Linked DNA regions of Bacillus pumilus. The protein of the gene in region 2 interacts with the protein of the main gene of each other region in a pairwise test. Links are inferred from orthologs where the notes say so. Each region holds a gene or a part of one and is shown on either strand. Other genes may lie near its edges.

What was found.
Region 1: the proteins of recA (region 2) and dprA interact in binary tests that used the Bacillus subtilis proteins (3 or more experiments, as listed by UniProt). The link is inferred for Bacillus pumilus from one-to-one orthologs.

The regions. Positions count from the first base shown.
Region 1 is NZ_LT906438.1:1,563,980-1,571,107, reverse strand. What follows is about bases 1,280-4,184. They hold dprA (DNA-processing protein DprA), read right to left. Parts: upstream 3,231-4,184; coding sequence 2,328-3,230; downstream 1,280-2,327. Other genes in these bases: sucD (succinate--CoA ligase subunit alpha), read right to left, coding at 3,294-4,184; topA (type I DNA topoisomerase), read right to left, coding at 1,280-2,134. In the rest of the region: more of topA, read right to left, coding at 59-1,279; more of sucD, read right to left, coding at 4,185-4,196; sucC (ADP-forming succinate--CoA ligase subunit beta), read right to left, coding at 4,219-5,379; CKW02_RS07890 (FlhB-like flagellar biosynthesis protein), read right to left, coding at 5,556-5,831; CKW02_RS07885 (hypothetical protein), read right to left, coding at 5,828-7,128. UniProt on the Bacillus subtilis protein: Protein that helps load RecA onto ssDNA during transformation. Binds cooperatively to circular ssDNA, is able to bridge different segments of DNA. Favors the loading of RecA onto SsbA- or SsbB-coated ssDNA and formation of RecA-DNA filaments.
Region 2 is NZ_LT906438.1:1,672,197-1,679,257, forward strand. The notes cover bases 2,217-5,054. They hold recA (recombinase RecA), read left to right. Parts: upstream 2,217-3,034; coding sequence 3,035-4,075; downstream 4,076-5,054. Other genes in these bases: CKW02_RS08410 (competence/damage-inducible protein A), read left to right, coding at 2,217-2,858; rny (ribonuclease Y), read left to right, coding at 4,382-5,054. In the rest of the region: CKW02_RS08400 (helix-turn-helix domain-containing protein), read left to right, coding at 23-934; pgsA (CDP-diacylglycerol--glycerol-3-phosphate 3-phosphatidyltransferase), read left to right, coding at 1,010-1,591; more of CKW02_RS08410, read left to right, coding at 1,608-2,216; more of rny, read left to right, coding at 5,055-5,944; CKW02_RS08425 (TIGR00282 family metallophosphoesterase), read left to right, coding at 6,033-6,827; stage V sporulation protein SpoVS, read left to right, coding at 7,029-7,061. UniProt on the Bacillus subtilis protein: Multifunctional protein involved in homologous recombination, DNA repair and competence.

The DNA.
Region 1 (7,128 bases), 110 kb from region 2 along the record:
CTATTTCGTAAGTTCTGTTTGATGACATAAAAAAGCAGGTGAACAAGGCTGCTCACCGCTATTTTTGTTGTTCCTCTTTATAATCACAGTTCACACATTGAACTTGCATGCCTTTTTTCAGCTTTTTCTCTACAAGCATATTTTCGCATTTTGGACACTTTCTTTCAATCGGTTTGTCCCAAGAGACGAATTCACACTCTGGAAAACGATCACAGCCATAAAAAATGCGGCGCTTCTTAGATTTTCGTTCAACAATGTTTCCTTCATGACATGTCGGGCATTTCACACCAATATCTTTCACAATTGGTTTTGTGTTACGGCAGTCAGGAAAGTTAGAGCAAGCCATGAACTTACCGTATCGACCCATTTTGTATACCATCGGATGTCCACACTCTTCACAGTCAACTCCGGCGTATTCAGGCTCAATCTCAACTTCTTGCATTTCTGCTTCCGCTTTTTCGACCCGTTTTGCAAAGTCTTGATAGAAGCTGTCGATAATACGAACCCATTCGATCGTACCTTCTTCAACGCTATCAAGTTCTTTTTCCATTTTCGCTGTGAATTCCACGTTAATGATTTCAGGGAAGAATTCAATGATTAAGTTGAGAACAATTTCCCCAAGCTCTGTTGGGATAAACCGTTTATTATCAAGTGCGACATAGCCGCGCTTTTGAATCGTATCTAATGTTGGTGCATACGTAGACGGACGGCCTATACCTAGCTCTTCAAGCGTTTTGACAAGTCTTGCCTCAGTGTAGCGCGGAGGCGGCTGCGTGAAGTGCTGTTCAGGTTCGATATCTTTTGAAAGAACCGTATCACCTTCTTTAAGATCAGGCAGCATTTTGTCCTTTTCTTCTAGCTGGTCGTCTTTCCCTTCTACATATACCTTCATGAATCCAGGGAATTTCACTTTGCTTCCGTTAGCACGGAATGTAAGCCCGTTATTATCAAGGTCCACACTCATTGTATCAAGAACAGCCGGCGCCATTTGGCTTGCGACGAATCGTTCCCAAATCAATTTATACAGACGAAGTTGATCTCGGCTTAAAACATGTTTGACATCTGCTGGTTTTCTTAGCGTAGATGTCGGTCTGATGGCTTCGTGAGCATCTTGTGCATTTTCATTCTTTTTAGCGGTTCGTTTTGTTGTATTTAAGAAATTCTTACCGTACGTCTGATCAATGAAAGCAGATACTTCTTCAATCGCCGTATTGGAAATACGTGTTGAGTCCGTTCTCATGTATGTAATGAGTCCGACTGTACCTTCTTTACCAAGATCAATTCCTTCATATAATTGCTGTGCAATCATCATCGTCTTTTTCGCACGGAAGTTTAATTTTCTCGCAGCTTCCTGCTGTAAAGTAGATGTTGTAAACGGAACAGCTGGGTTGCGTTTACGCTCTTTTTTCGTCACTTTCTCTACAGAGAATTTGCTCCCTTTTAGTTTCGAAAGGATTTCTTTTACATCTTCTTTTGTTTTCAGTGGATGCTTTTTGCCATTGACGCCAAAGAAGCTCGCTTCGAAGCTTTCTTTTCCTTTTAGGAATGTACCGTCAATTGTCCAGTATTCTTCTGGTTTAAATTCATTAATTTCATTCTCGCGATCAATAATCAGGCGGAGTGCAACTGATTGAACACGACCAGCACTTAAGCCCTTTTTCACTTTCTTCCATAAAATCGGACTAATTTTATACCCAACGAGACGATCTAAGATCCGTCTTGCCTGCTGTGCATCAACTAAATCCATATTGATCATGCGTGGATGCTTAAAGGAATCTTTAATAGCATCTTTTGTAATCTCGTTAAAGACAACGCGGCAGTCAGAAGAGAGGTCAAGGTCAAGACTATGCGCTAAATGCCAAGCAATCGCTTCTCCCTCTCTATCGGGGTCAGCTGCGAGATAGACTTTCTTTACTTTTTTCGCAGCTGTTTTTAATTCTTTTAATACGGGGCCTTTCCCGCGAATTGTAATATACCTCGGTTCGAAGTCATGCTCAGTGTCAACACCAAGCTGACTTTTCGGTAAATCTCTTATGTGCCCCATTGAAGCCTTTACTTTATACTTTTTACCTAAATAACGCTCAATCGTTTTCGCCTTGGCTGGCGACTCAACGATGACTAAATAATCAGCCATACTCAAAATCCCCCTTAAGAGGTGTTCTCTCTTTATACATTTCACAATTCATATTTATGTTAATTGCACCTATCTAACAGGCAATCATGAAAAATTCTTTATGATGAACATCATTATAAACACGAAAAACAAAGTGTAAACTTAAATCCTCACTATTATTAAATATTCCTATGTCTTTTGTCAAACGATATTTTTATGAGAGTTCAGTATATTGAACGCTGCGGAAGGAGAATTCCTCTAAAATATCCTTCGTTGAATGAACAAGCTTTGCTCCCTGCTGTATAAGTCTGGCTGGACCTGTGGAATTAGGATCAAAGATTGATCCTGCAACCGCAAATACCTCTTTGCCTTGCTCAAGTGCTTGATACGCGGTAATGAGTGAACCGCTCTTTTCTTTGCACTGAATCACGATGGTTCCACTTGTGAGCGCACTAATTAAACGATTCCTCATGGGGAAATGCCACTTTTCTGGTTTGACGTAAGGCGGATGCTCGGATAAAAGCAAATGATGCTCGCCCATGTATTCAGCCATTTGCACATGTTCTTTTGGGTATAAGTGCTGAAATCCGCCTGCTATAATACCGATCGTTTTCCCTTTATTCCTAATGCACTCTTTATGTGCAAGTCCATCAATGCCTTTTGCTAAGCCACTGACAATCGTCCACTCTTCCTTTACAAGATCACCAACAATTTTCTTCACACATGCTTCTCCATAAGACGATGGAACTCGTGTGCCTACTACACCTAAACTTTTTTCTTCATTTAAATACGATATGTTTCCTTTTAGGAATAACACAGGGGGAGGATCATAAATATGTTTTAGTGTGCTGGGATATAAGGGTGATGTGATGGGAATCATGTGAATGTTTTGCTTTAAATAGGCTTGAACGATGTGTTGAAAAATGGGGAATTCTTTTTCTTCGGCTTGTTTTAAGCGGGTAAAGTCGATTGTTTGTAATGATCGATCCTGTTTGAAATGATGTGTTTCTTCATTTATATATAGCTCAGGATCGACTTTCCACCATTTTGTTAACAAAGAGGGTGAGATGAGGCCTTTTAAGCGGTGAAAAATCATTCTTTCGGACACGTTGTACATACCATTCCTCCTGTTTAAGATAGAAAGAAGAAGACTTGTCAAAGAACAAGTCTTCTTGTGTCATTAATGCGTTTTACAAGCTTCAAAGAGATTCTTCTCTTTTAGTACTTTAATCAAAGTTTCTCCCATGACAGATGGTGTCTCTGCCACTTCAATTCCACATTCACGCATTGTTTTTACTTTTTCATCAGCTGTTCCTTTACCACCAGAAATAATGGCACCAGCATGTCCCATGCGTTTTCCTGGAGGCGCCGTTTTACCGCCAATAAAGCCAACAACTGGCTTTGTCATATTTGCTTTTACCCATTCAGCTGCTTCTTCTTCAGCCGTACCGCCAATTTCACCGATCATAATGACAGCATGTGTATCAGGGTCTTCATTGAATGCTTTTAATACATCAATAAAGTTTGTCCCATTGACAGGGTCTCCGCCGATTCCTACAGCTGTCGATTGACCAACGCCAGCTTCTGAAAGCTGATGTACCGCTTCATATGTAAGCGTTCCAGAACGAGAAACAACCCCCACATGACCTTTTTTATGAATGTAGCCTGGCATGATCCCAATCTTACATTCTTCAGGTGTAATGACACCTGGGCAGTTAGGGCCAACAAGTCTTGTCTTTTTCCCTTCCATATACCGTTTTACTTTGACCATGTCAAGTACTGGAATATGTTCTGTAATACAAATGACTAGATCGACTTCTGCATCAACAGCCTCTAAAATGGCATCTGCTGCAAATGGTGCTGGTACATAGATAACAGAAGCATTTGCTCCAGTTGTTTGAACAGCTTCAGATACTGTATTAAATACAGGAACTCCTTCTACTTCAGTTCCACCTTTTCCAGGTGTGACACCGCCAACAATATTTGTTCCGTACTCAATCATTTGTTTTGTATGGAACAATGCGGTTGAACCGGTAATCCCCTGAACAATTACTCTCGTATTTTTATTAATAAATACACTCATTTAGGTTCCCTGCCTTTCTGCTCTACTTGACTAAAGATACAATCTTTTCTGCCCCGTCAGCCATAGACTCAGCAGAAGTGATATTTAAGCCTGAATCGCTCAGGATTTTCTTCCCTAATTCAACGTTTGTTCCTTCAAGACGTACAACGAGTGGTAATGTTAAGCCGACTTGTTTCGTCGCTTCAACGACACCTTCTGCAATGACATCACATTTCATGATGCCGCCAAAAATGTTCACGAAAATCCCTTTTACATTTTGATCAGATAAGATGATTTTAAATGCTTCCGTTACTTTTTCAGCTGTTGCACCGCCGCCAACATCCAGGAAGTTTGCAGGGTCCCCGCCGTAATGCTTGATGATATCCATTGTAGACATCGCAAGACCTGCACCATTGACCATACAGCCAATATTTCCATCTAGAGAAATGTAGCTTAGATCATATTTAGATGCTTCAATTTCTTTTGGATCCTCTTCATCAAGGTCACGGTATTCTAATATATCTTTTTGTCTATATAAGGCATTGCTATCAAAGTTTAATTTCGCATCAAGTGCCATGACTTTTCCATCGCCTGTTACAACAAGTGGATTAATCTCAGCAATTGAACAATCTTTTTCAACGAACGCATTGTAAAGACTTGTCATAAACTTAACAGCTTGGCCAACTAATTTTGTTGGAATATTAATTTTAAACGCTACTTCTCTCGCCTGATAGCCTTGCAATCCAATCGCTGGGTCGATGACCACTTTGACGATTTTTTCTGGCGTTTTTTCTGCTACTTCTTCAATTTCAGTACCGCCTTCTTCAGAAGCCATCAATACAATTCTTGATGTCGCTCTGTCCAAAACAAGTCCAACGTAGTACTCCTTTTGAATATCGCAGCCTTCTTCAATAAGTAAGCGTTTTATTTCGCGCCCCTCAGGCCCAGTTTGATGTGTGACAAGTGTTTTGCCGAGCAATTCCTCTGCAAACCCTTTCACTTCATCTTTTGTTTTTGCAATTTTTACCCCGCCTGCTTTACCACGGCCGCCTGCATGAATCTGTGCTTTTACGACATATACAGAGCTTTCTAGCTCTTCTGATGCTTTCACTGCTTCATCAGGTGTAAATGCTACTTTACCATTTGGAACTGAAACCCCATATTTTCTTAGGATTTCTTTTCCTTGGTACTCATGGATATTCATTTCCCATCCTCCCAACATATGTAGAAACAAAAATTATAAAATAGACTGCGCTTTCATTTTAAAGAATAAAAAAGAGAATGTCTAGGGTTCTATGTAAAATCGTAAAATCCTTCTAAACATTCAAACTTTTATTTTATTAAAAATATAAATTTTTCATTCAAAACACTTATTTTACCTTATTTTTTCATTTTTTGATCTAACCTATAGATAAACGAAAATATTTCTGCTACAGTATCGTATAACGCTTCAGGGATCTCCTCATCCAGCGTTAAGTGGCGCATGAGTTCGACTAAATTACGGTCTTCTTGGATAGGAACTCCCGACTTTTTTGCTTCTTCAATAATATGGTCTGCTACATAGCCGCTCCCTGTTGCAACGACTTTTGGCGCCTTTTGTTTTTCTTCATCATAATGTAGAGCGACCGCCCTTCTAAGCGGTTTTGAATCCTTCATACTCGTAAGTCCAGCCCTTTCTCGCTGATTTTATGAAAGTGTTCATCTAGAAAGTGAGACGGATCTACTGGCTCTTGTCTCTTCTTTGCTGTAATTCCCGTAAGGCTGTATCCCAAGGCATTTAAATTCTCCCGAACTGCTGGAATCATTGGATTAATGGTTCCTTGAAGTTCATGACCGGTTTCAACTGTAATTGACATGACCTTTTGCTGAATCGTACAGTCGATTAATGTTTCTTCGAGGTTTTCCATGTTTAAGTAAAACATAAGGCGACACTGAGAAATATCAATAGAGCCATCTTTTTTCTTATGTCCTTTTAGAATAAAGGTTAAGTCTTGAACACTATGTTTTGAAAAGAGCGGATAAGAGACCATCATTTGGCTGATGGTTTGGTTCTCTTGCTGCACAAATAACTGCCCGTTCAATCTATGAAACAATTGATCGACTTCTTTTTTTACGGGCTCTGGTAAATCGGACTGTCTCACATCATTTAAGACGAGCTTTAATTGGTGAAGCTCCTGATTTTTTACATCCTGGTTGCCTTTTTCGAGTAGTTTCAGCATACCGATTTCGTCACGTACACCTATTGCCTTTTTCATCGTCATGAGTAAATCGAGCACATCGGTTTTATTGCTTAATGCGGGTTCCGTCTGCTGCACCACCTGAGCCAATGCTTTTGCCTCTGTTTTTGACAGGAACGGAAATTCTTTTTGAAGCACAGATGCTTTTGCGTCAGGCTGAGATCCAGCCTGCTGAAGCCCTTGCAGCAATGATGTGAGCTGTTTTAAGCTAGGCTCTTGCTGCCCATCTGCGCCTTGTTTTATTAAACTTGTAAGTATCCGCTCAATTTGCTGAGGCGGGATTTGCAGCTCTTTTGGGCTTATTGATTGCTGCACGTTAGATTGAAGAACTTGGGTCGTCTGACGCTCTTGAGCGATTGGAGTTTGGCTATTTTCTTTTGGTTGAGTCAGATTGGGCTGAGGCGTTACAGGCAGACTTCCTCCTTGCTTCGTCGCCCCTTCTCTCGCTGCTAGAAGGACCGATAAGAGCTTTTCTGCATGGACAGACGTCTCAGCATCTATGACTGATCGAACGGCTTGTGTAAGCGCCTGTGTGGCGTCTGAGTGCTTCGGGAGCTGTGTTAAGCGTTCTAGCAGCGCTGTCATATCCTGATGAAGAGCAGAGGATGATTTCACAGCTAAAATGGATTGAAGCACTCCTTCCTGGATCGGCAAGTCTTTCTTTAAAGCAAATAGAAGTGCCTGGAGACCTTTTTTCACATCAGCTCCTTGAAGCT
Region 2 (7,061 bases):
ATGGTAATGGTAGGTGTTTGTTTTGACTGAATTGGGAAAACGGCTCATTGAGGCCAGAGAGGAAAAAGGGATGTCGCTGGAGGATCTTCAGACGGTGACCAAAATCCAAAAGCGCTACTTGCTAGCAATCGAACAAGGAAACTATGATATTATTCCAGGTAAATTTTACGTCAGAGCATTTATTAAACAATATGCCGAAGCCGTTGGACTAAATCCTGAACAATTGTTCGAAGAATTTCGTAAAGATGTGCCGAGCACGTATAACGATGAAGTATCTGATAAATTATCAAATATTAAGCCGCAAAGAGAGCTGCCTAAGCCTGCCTCGAAGGTGCTTGAGTTGCTGCCGACCATTTTGATTATTGGAGGCGTCCTTGTGGTCATCGCGATCATTTATGTCATCGTGCAGGCGGTCAATCATGATAGCGGACAGAAGAACAACCAGACGGCTCCTCAGCAGTCAGAATCTAAGTATGAAGTATCTGAGGATTCATCTCTTGCCAAGGATCAAAAGAAAAAAGAAAAAGCTTCGTCAGATGATCAAGAAAAATCATCTAAAAAAGATGACTCATCAAAGGATTCATCCAAAGACGATGAAACGGTCTCTTTGAAGGCAGCGAATACAGAAGGCTCAACGACAACGTATGAAGTGTCAGGCGCAGATGAGATGGAGTTAACCATTTCTGCTACAAAAGCTTCTTGGCTGCGCGTCAGAGACGAATCTGGAAAAGTGCTGAAAATGGGTGAACTAAAAGATGGTGAATCGTTTAAAACAGACCTGTCTGAGCTCTCTCAGGTCGATATCCGTCTAGGCAATGCGACTGGAATTGATATTAAGGTGAATGACGAGACACTTAAGTACGAATTAGACCCTAAGAACACCATGACACAAAACATTGTGATTGTGAATAAAGGAAAGGAAAAGTCATCTTAAGCAAGTAGATGACTTTTCTTTTGTTCCTACTATTATATATACATAAAAAAATGGCTTATTGGAGGATTGAAATTCATGTTTAACTTACCGAATAAAATAACTCTTTCTAGGATCGCCTTGATCCCTGTTTTTATGATTATTATGCTTGCACCTTTAGATTGGGGCGTTGCACGTTTTGGTCACGTCAGCATCGAAGTGACGCATCTTGTTGGAGCAATCCTGTTTATTGTTGCTTCGACAACGGACTGGATTGATGGGTACTATGCGCGTAAACTGAACTTAGTGACGAATTTTGGTAAATTTTTAGATCCGCTTGCAGATAAATTGCTTGTTTCAGCTGCTTTAATTATACTTGTTCAGTACAACCTCACGCCGGCATGGATGGCGATTGTGATCATTAGCCGTGAATTTGCTGTAACTGGTCTAAGGCTTGTACTAGCCGGAGGCGGTGAAGTGGTAGCAGCTAATATGCTTGGAAAAGTGAAAACATGGGCGCAAATCATTGCGATTTCAGCTCTTCTATTGCATAACCTGCCGTTCGAACTTGTATCATTCCCGTTTGGTGACCTTGCGATGTGGGTAGCAGTGTTCTTCACTGTTGTGTCAGGCTGGGATTACTTTGTGAAAAACTGGGAAGCTTTAAAGAATGCTAACTAAAAAGGACGTGTACGCTTTGAAGTCAGAGAGAAAAGCAGAAATTATTGCAGTCGGTTCCGAACTTTTGCTAGGGCAAATTACGAATACGAATGCACAATTCATCAGCAAACAGCTGGCTGAAATTGGTGTGAATGTTTATTACCATACAGCAGTTGGTGACAATCCAGAGCGTTTAAAAAGGGCCATTCAAGTGGCGCAGGAAAGATCGAATTTTATTATCTTCTCAGGTGGTCTTGGACCAACGAAAGATGATTTAACAAAAGAAACCATCGCGAGTACGCTTGGAAAAGAGCTCGTGCTAAATGAAGAAGCATTTGAATCCATTCAAGAATACTTTCGAAAGACTGGACGAGACATGTCACCGAATAACCGGAAGCAGGCACTCGTCCTAGAAGGATCTGATGTGCTCGTGAACCGGTTTGGAATGGCTCCAGGTATGTTTATTCAAGAAAACGATACGTTTTATATGCTTCTTCCTGGTCCGCCAAGTGAACTGCATCCAATGTTTGAGAACGAGGCGAAGCCGCTGATATCTGAGAAACTGGATTTGAAGGAAAAAATCGTGTCTGTTGTTCTTCGCTTTTTCGGAATCGGTGAATCACAGCTTGAAACAGACCTAGAAGATTTAATTGATGCTCAAACCAACCCAACGATTGCACCTCTCGCATCTGACGGTGAAGTGACACTTAGGCTCACGGCTAAGCATAAGGATGAAAAAGAAACGGAGCGTCTGTTAAAAGAGACGGAAGCGAAAATTTTAGCGCGTGTAGGAGAGTACTTCTACGGGTATGGTGATACATCACTTGTCCGTGAAGCCTCCAAGGCCTTGCACGAACACGGGAAAACAGTGGCAGCGGCTGAGAGCCTGACAGGAGGAATGTTTTCTGAATGGCTGACAGACCTTGAAGGTGCATCGTCGATTTTAAGCGGCAGTATCGTTTGTTATACAAACCAAGTCAAACAGCAGGTGCTTGGCTGCCGTGAGGAAACATTGTCTTCTCATGGTGCTGTTAGCAAAGAGTGTGCTTTAGAGCTTGCTGAAGGTGCTAGAAAGCTTACGGGAAGTGATATTGGCATTAGCTTTACGGGTGTAGCAGGCCCTGATACCCACGAGGGACAGCCTGTCGGAAAAGTGTTCATCGGGCTATCTACGAAAGACCATACAGACGTGTTTGAATGGATGTTTACAGGAAGCCGGTCGGGCATTCGAAAGCGCGCTGTGAAATACGGACTGCATCACTTGCTCAATTTATTAAAAGAAAGTTAATTTTGTTTTTTGTTAGGTTTACTCCTTTATAAAAGAGTGTTTTTTCTAATAGAAATCACTCTTTTCTTAAAAATCTGCCAAGAAAAAATCGAATATGTGTTCGTTTTTTTCTTGGCAAATGACGTGAAACAAGGTATAGTATAGATAGTGGAATTGATAAAGGAGGAAACAATAGAATGAGTGATCGTCAAGCAGCCTTAGATATGGCTCTTAAACAAATAGAAAAACAGTTTGGTAAAGGCTCTATTATGAAACTAGGAGAGCGAACAGATACACGTATTTCAACAGTACCGAGTGGTTCGTTAGCACTTGATACTGCACTAGGAATAGGTGGATATCCTCGCGGTCGTATTATTGAAGTATATGGTCCAGAGAGTTCTGGTAAAACGACAGTAGCACTTCATGCCATTGCCGAGGTTCAGCAGCAGGGAGGACAAGCTGCATTTATTGATGCAGAGCATGCGCTCGATCCAGTTTATGCTCAAAAACTAGGTGTCAATATTGATGAGTTGTTACTTTCTCAGCCTGATACAGGAGAACAAGCACTTGAAATTGCAGAAGCTCTTGTCCGCAGTGGTGCAGTTGACATTGTTGTTATTGACTCAGTAGCTGCTCTTGTGCCAAAAGCAGAGATTGAAGGAGACATGGGTGATTCACACGTTGGTCTACAAGCACGCTTGATGTCCCAAGCACTTCGTAAACTATCTGGTGCCATTAATAAATCAAAAACCATTGCCATCTTTATTAACCAAATTCGTGAAAAAGTTGGGGTCATGTTCGGTAACCCTGAAACAACGCCAGGTGGACGTGCGCTGAAGTTCTATTCATCTGTTCGTTTAGAAGTGCGCCGTGCTGAACAGCTGAAGCAGGGCAATGACATTATGGGGAATAAAACGAGAATTAAAGTAGTGAAAAACAAAGTAGCACCGCCATTCCGTATTGCAGAAGTAGACATTATGTACGGTGAAGGAATTTCAAAAGAGGGCGAAATCATCGACCTTGGAAGCGAACTAGATATCGTACAAAAGAGCGGTGCTTGGTATTCTTACCAAGAGGAACGTCTTGGACAAGGCCGCGAAAATGCGAAACAGTTCCTTAAAGAAAACAAAGATATTCTTCTCATGATTCAAGAACAAATTAGAGAGCACTACGGTTTGGATACAAACGGAGTGAAAGCAGCTGAAGAAGAAGAAGGTCAAGAGGAATTGGAAATTTAAAGACTAAAAGACGCTGAAAAGCGTCTTTTTTTTACATTTACATGACAGCTAGCAGGTCAAAAGTTCTGTCTTTGCTTGAAATAACGACTTACGCCTCAGTCTGACTAGCTTGACAAGTATTTCCGACACAATTACAATGGAAATGTATCACTTGTTTTTCTTAACATGATTGATAACTAATTTAAACTTGACAAGGGCAGTGAGGATCTCATTCCCTGTGAAGGCCCTGTATGTTGAGACACAAAACAATGTACATGCCGACACTTTATTTGTAAAACCAAGTTCATAGCAAGAGGAGGTGAAAATATGTCGCCTACGATGTTTACGATCATCTCCATTTTGCTGAGCCTAATCTGTTTAGTTGTTGGCTACTTTGTTCGTAAAACCATTGCAGAAGCAAAAATATCCGGCGCAAGAAACATGGCCGAACAAATTGTTGAGGATGCAAAGCGTGATGCGGAAGCATTGAAGAAAGAAGCGCTCTTGGAAGCGAAAGATGAAATTCATTCCTTTCGTGTAGAGGCGGAGCAAGAAGTTCGTGAAAGACGTAATGAGCTTCAAAGACAAGAAAACCGTTTACTTCAAAAAGAGGAAAATCTTGATCGCAAAGATGAATCTTTAGATAAACGGGAGTCCCTGTTGGAGAAGAGAGATCATTCTCTGAATGAACGACAACAACATATTGAAGAGATGGAAAGCAAAGTGGATGATATGATTCGTTTGCAGAAAGCCGAGTTGGAACGTATTTCAAGTTTAACTCGAGATGAAGCGAAACAAATCATTCTGGATCAAGTTGAAAATGAGCTTTCCCACGACATTGCAGTCATGACGAAAGAATCTGAAAACCGAGCGAAAGAAGAGGCTGATAAAAAGGCGAAAAATATTCTTTCACTTGCGTTACAGCGTTGTGCAGCTGATCATGTAGCTGAAACGACGGTATCTGTAGTCAATCTTCCAAATGATGAGATGAAAGGTCGTATTATCGGACGTGAAGGACGAAATATCCGTACGTTAGAAACGTTAACAGGTATTGACTTGATCATAGATGATACACCTGAAGCTGTTATCCTATCGGGCTTTGATCCGATTAGACGTGAAACAGCGAGGATAGCTCTGGACAAGCTAGTCCAGGATGGCCGCATTCATCCTGCACGAATTGAAGAAATGGTGGAAAAATCACGCCGTGAAGTCGATGATTATATCCGTGAGATGGGTGAGCAAACGACATTCGAAGTCGGAGTTCACGGTCTGCATCCGGATCTCATCAAGATTCTCGGTCGCTTAAAATTCCGTACAAGTTATGGACAAAATGTCCTGAAGCATTCAATTGAGGTTGCACATCTTGCAGGTCTCATGGCTTCAGAGCTTGGAGAAGATGCAAAGCTTGCAAAACGAGCAGGTCTTCTGCATGACATTGGAAAAGCCATTGATCATGAAGTAGAAGGAAGCCACGTAGAAATTGGCGTTGAGCTTGCGACGAAATATAAAGAGCATCCTGTTGTCATCAACAGTATTGCCTCTCACCACGGTGACCAAGAACCGACATCTATTATCGCTGTTCTTGTTGCGGCAGCAGATGCATTATCTGCAGCACGCCCTGGTGCACGAAGTGAGACGCTTGAAAATTACATTCGGAGACTTGAGAAATTAGAAGATATCTCTGAATCTTATGAAGGTGTTGAAAAATCGTTTGCGATACAGGCTGGACGTGAAGTACGTATTATGGTGAAGCCGGATTCAATTAATGATCTTGAAGCTCACCGTCTAGCAAGGGATATTCGTAAGCGGATTGAGGACGAGCTCGATTACCCTGGTCACATTAAAGTGACGGTCATTCGAGAAACTCGCGCAGTAGAGTATGCAAAATAGAGCGGTGCGCTTAGCGCCGCTTTATTTTTTTGTGTAAATATGCAACACTGATAAGAAGTCAATTTATAAGAGAAAGGGTTCAAAGCGCATGAAAATATTATTTGTTGGAGATATTGTCGGTTCACCTGGACGAGACACACTGAAAGAATACTTGCCAAAGCTAAAGAAGAAATATCAGCCCCACTTTACCATTGTCAATGGAGAAAATGCTGCTCATGGAAAAGGGATCACTGAAAAAATCTATCATGAACTGCTGCAAGCAGGAGCTGACGTGCTTACAATGGGCAACCATACATGGGATAAAAGAGACATTTTTGATTTCATCGATGACGCAGCCAACATGGTTCGTCCGGCGAACTTCCCAGAAGGTACACCTGGTAAAGGTCTGACGTTTATCAAAAAACAAGGGAAAGAATTAGCCGTCATCAACCTGCAAGGACGTACTTTTTTACCCCCACTTGACTGCCCATTTCAAAAAGTAGACGAGTTAATTGCGGAAGCATCTAAACGTACACCGTTCATTTTTATTGATTTTCATGGTGAAGCCACAAGTGAAAAGCTAGCGATGGGCTGGTATACAGACGGTCGTGCATCATGTGTCGTTGGAACGCATACACATGTTCAAACAGCAGATAACCGCGTTTTGCCAAAAGGAACTGCGTATATTTCAGATGTGGGAATGACAGGACCTTATGATGGCATTTTAGGTGTTGATCGGGAGACGATTATTAAACGATTCAAAACGAGTCTTCCAGTCCGTTTTGAGATTGCGGAAGGACGCACGACATTAAGTGCAGTAATCGTAGAAATTGACGAACAGTCGAAAAAAGCTGTCAAAATTGATCGAATTTTGATAAATGATGACCATATTTTCTTTGAATAAATGTTCACATATTTATTTCAGAAAAATATTAATCAGAAAGAAGGAATATGCGCCCTCTATCGTGAATATAGTAAAAATGGTAGGTAGCCTGCTATTTTTGAAAAACATTTTGGGGATGGATTTTCAAAAAATAGCATCATCTAACAAAGATTGTTCTAATGAACCCTCACTTATCCATTGTAAATTTAAGGGGGAGCAGAAATGGAAATTTTAAAAGTTTCAGCAAAGTCAAAT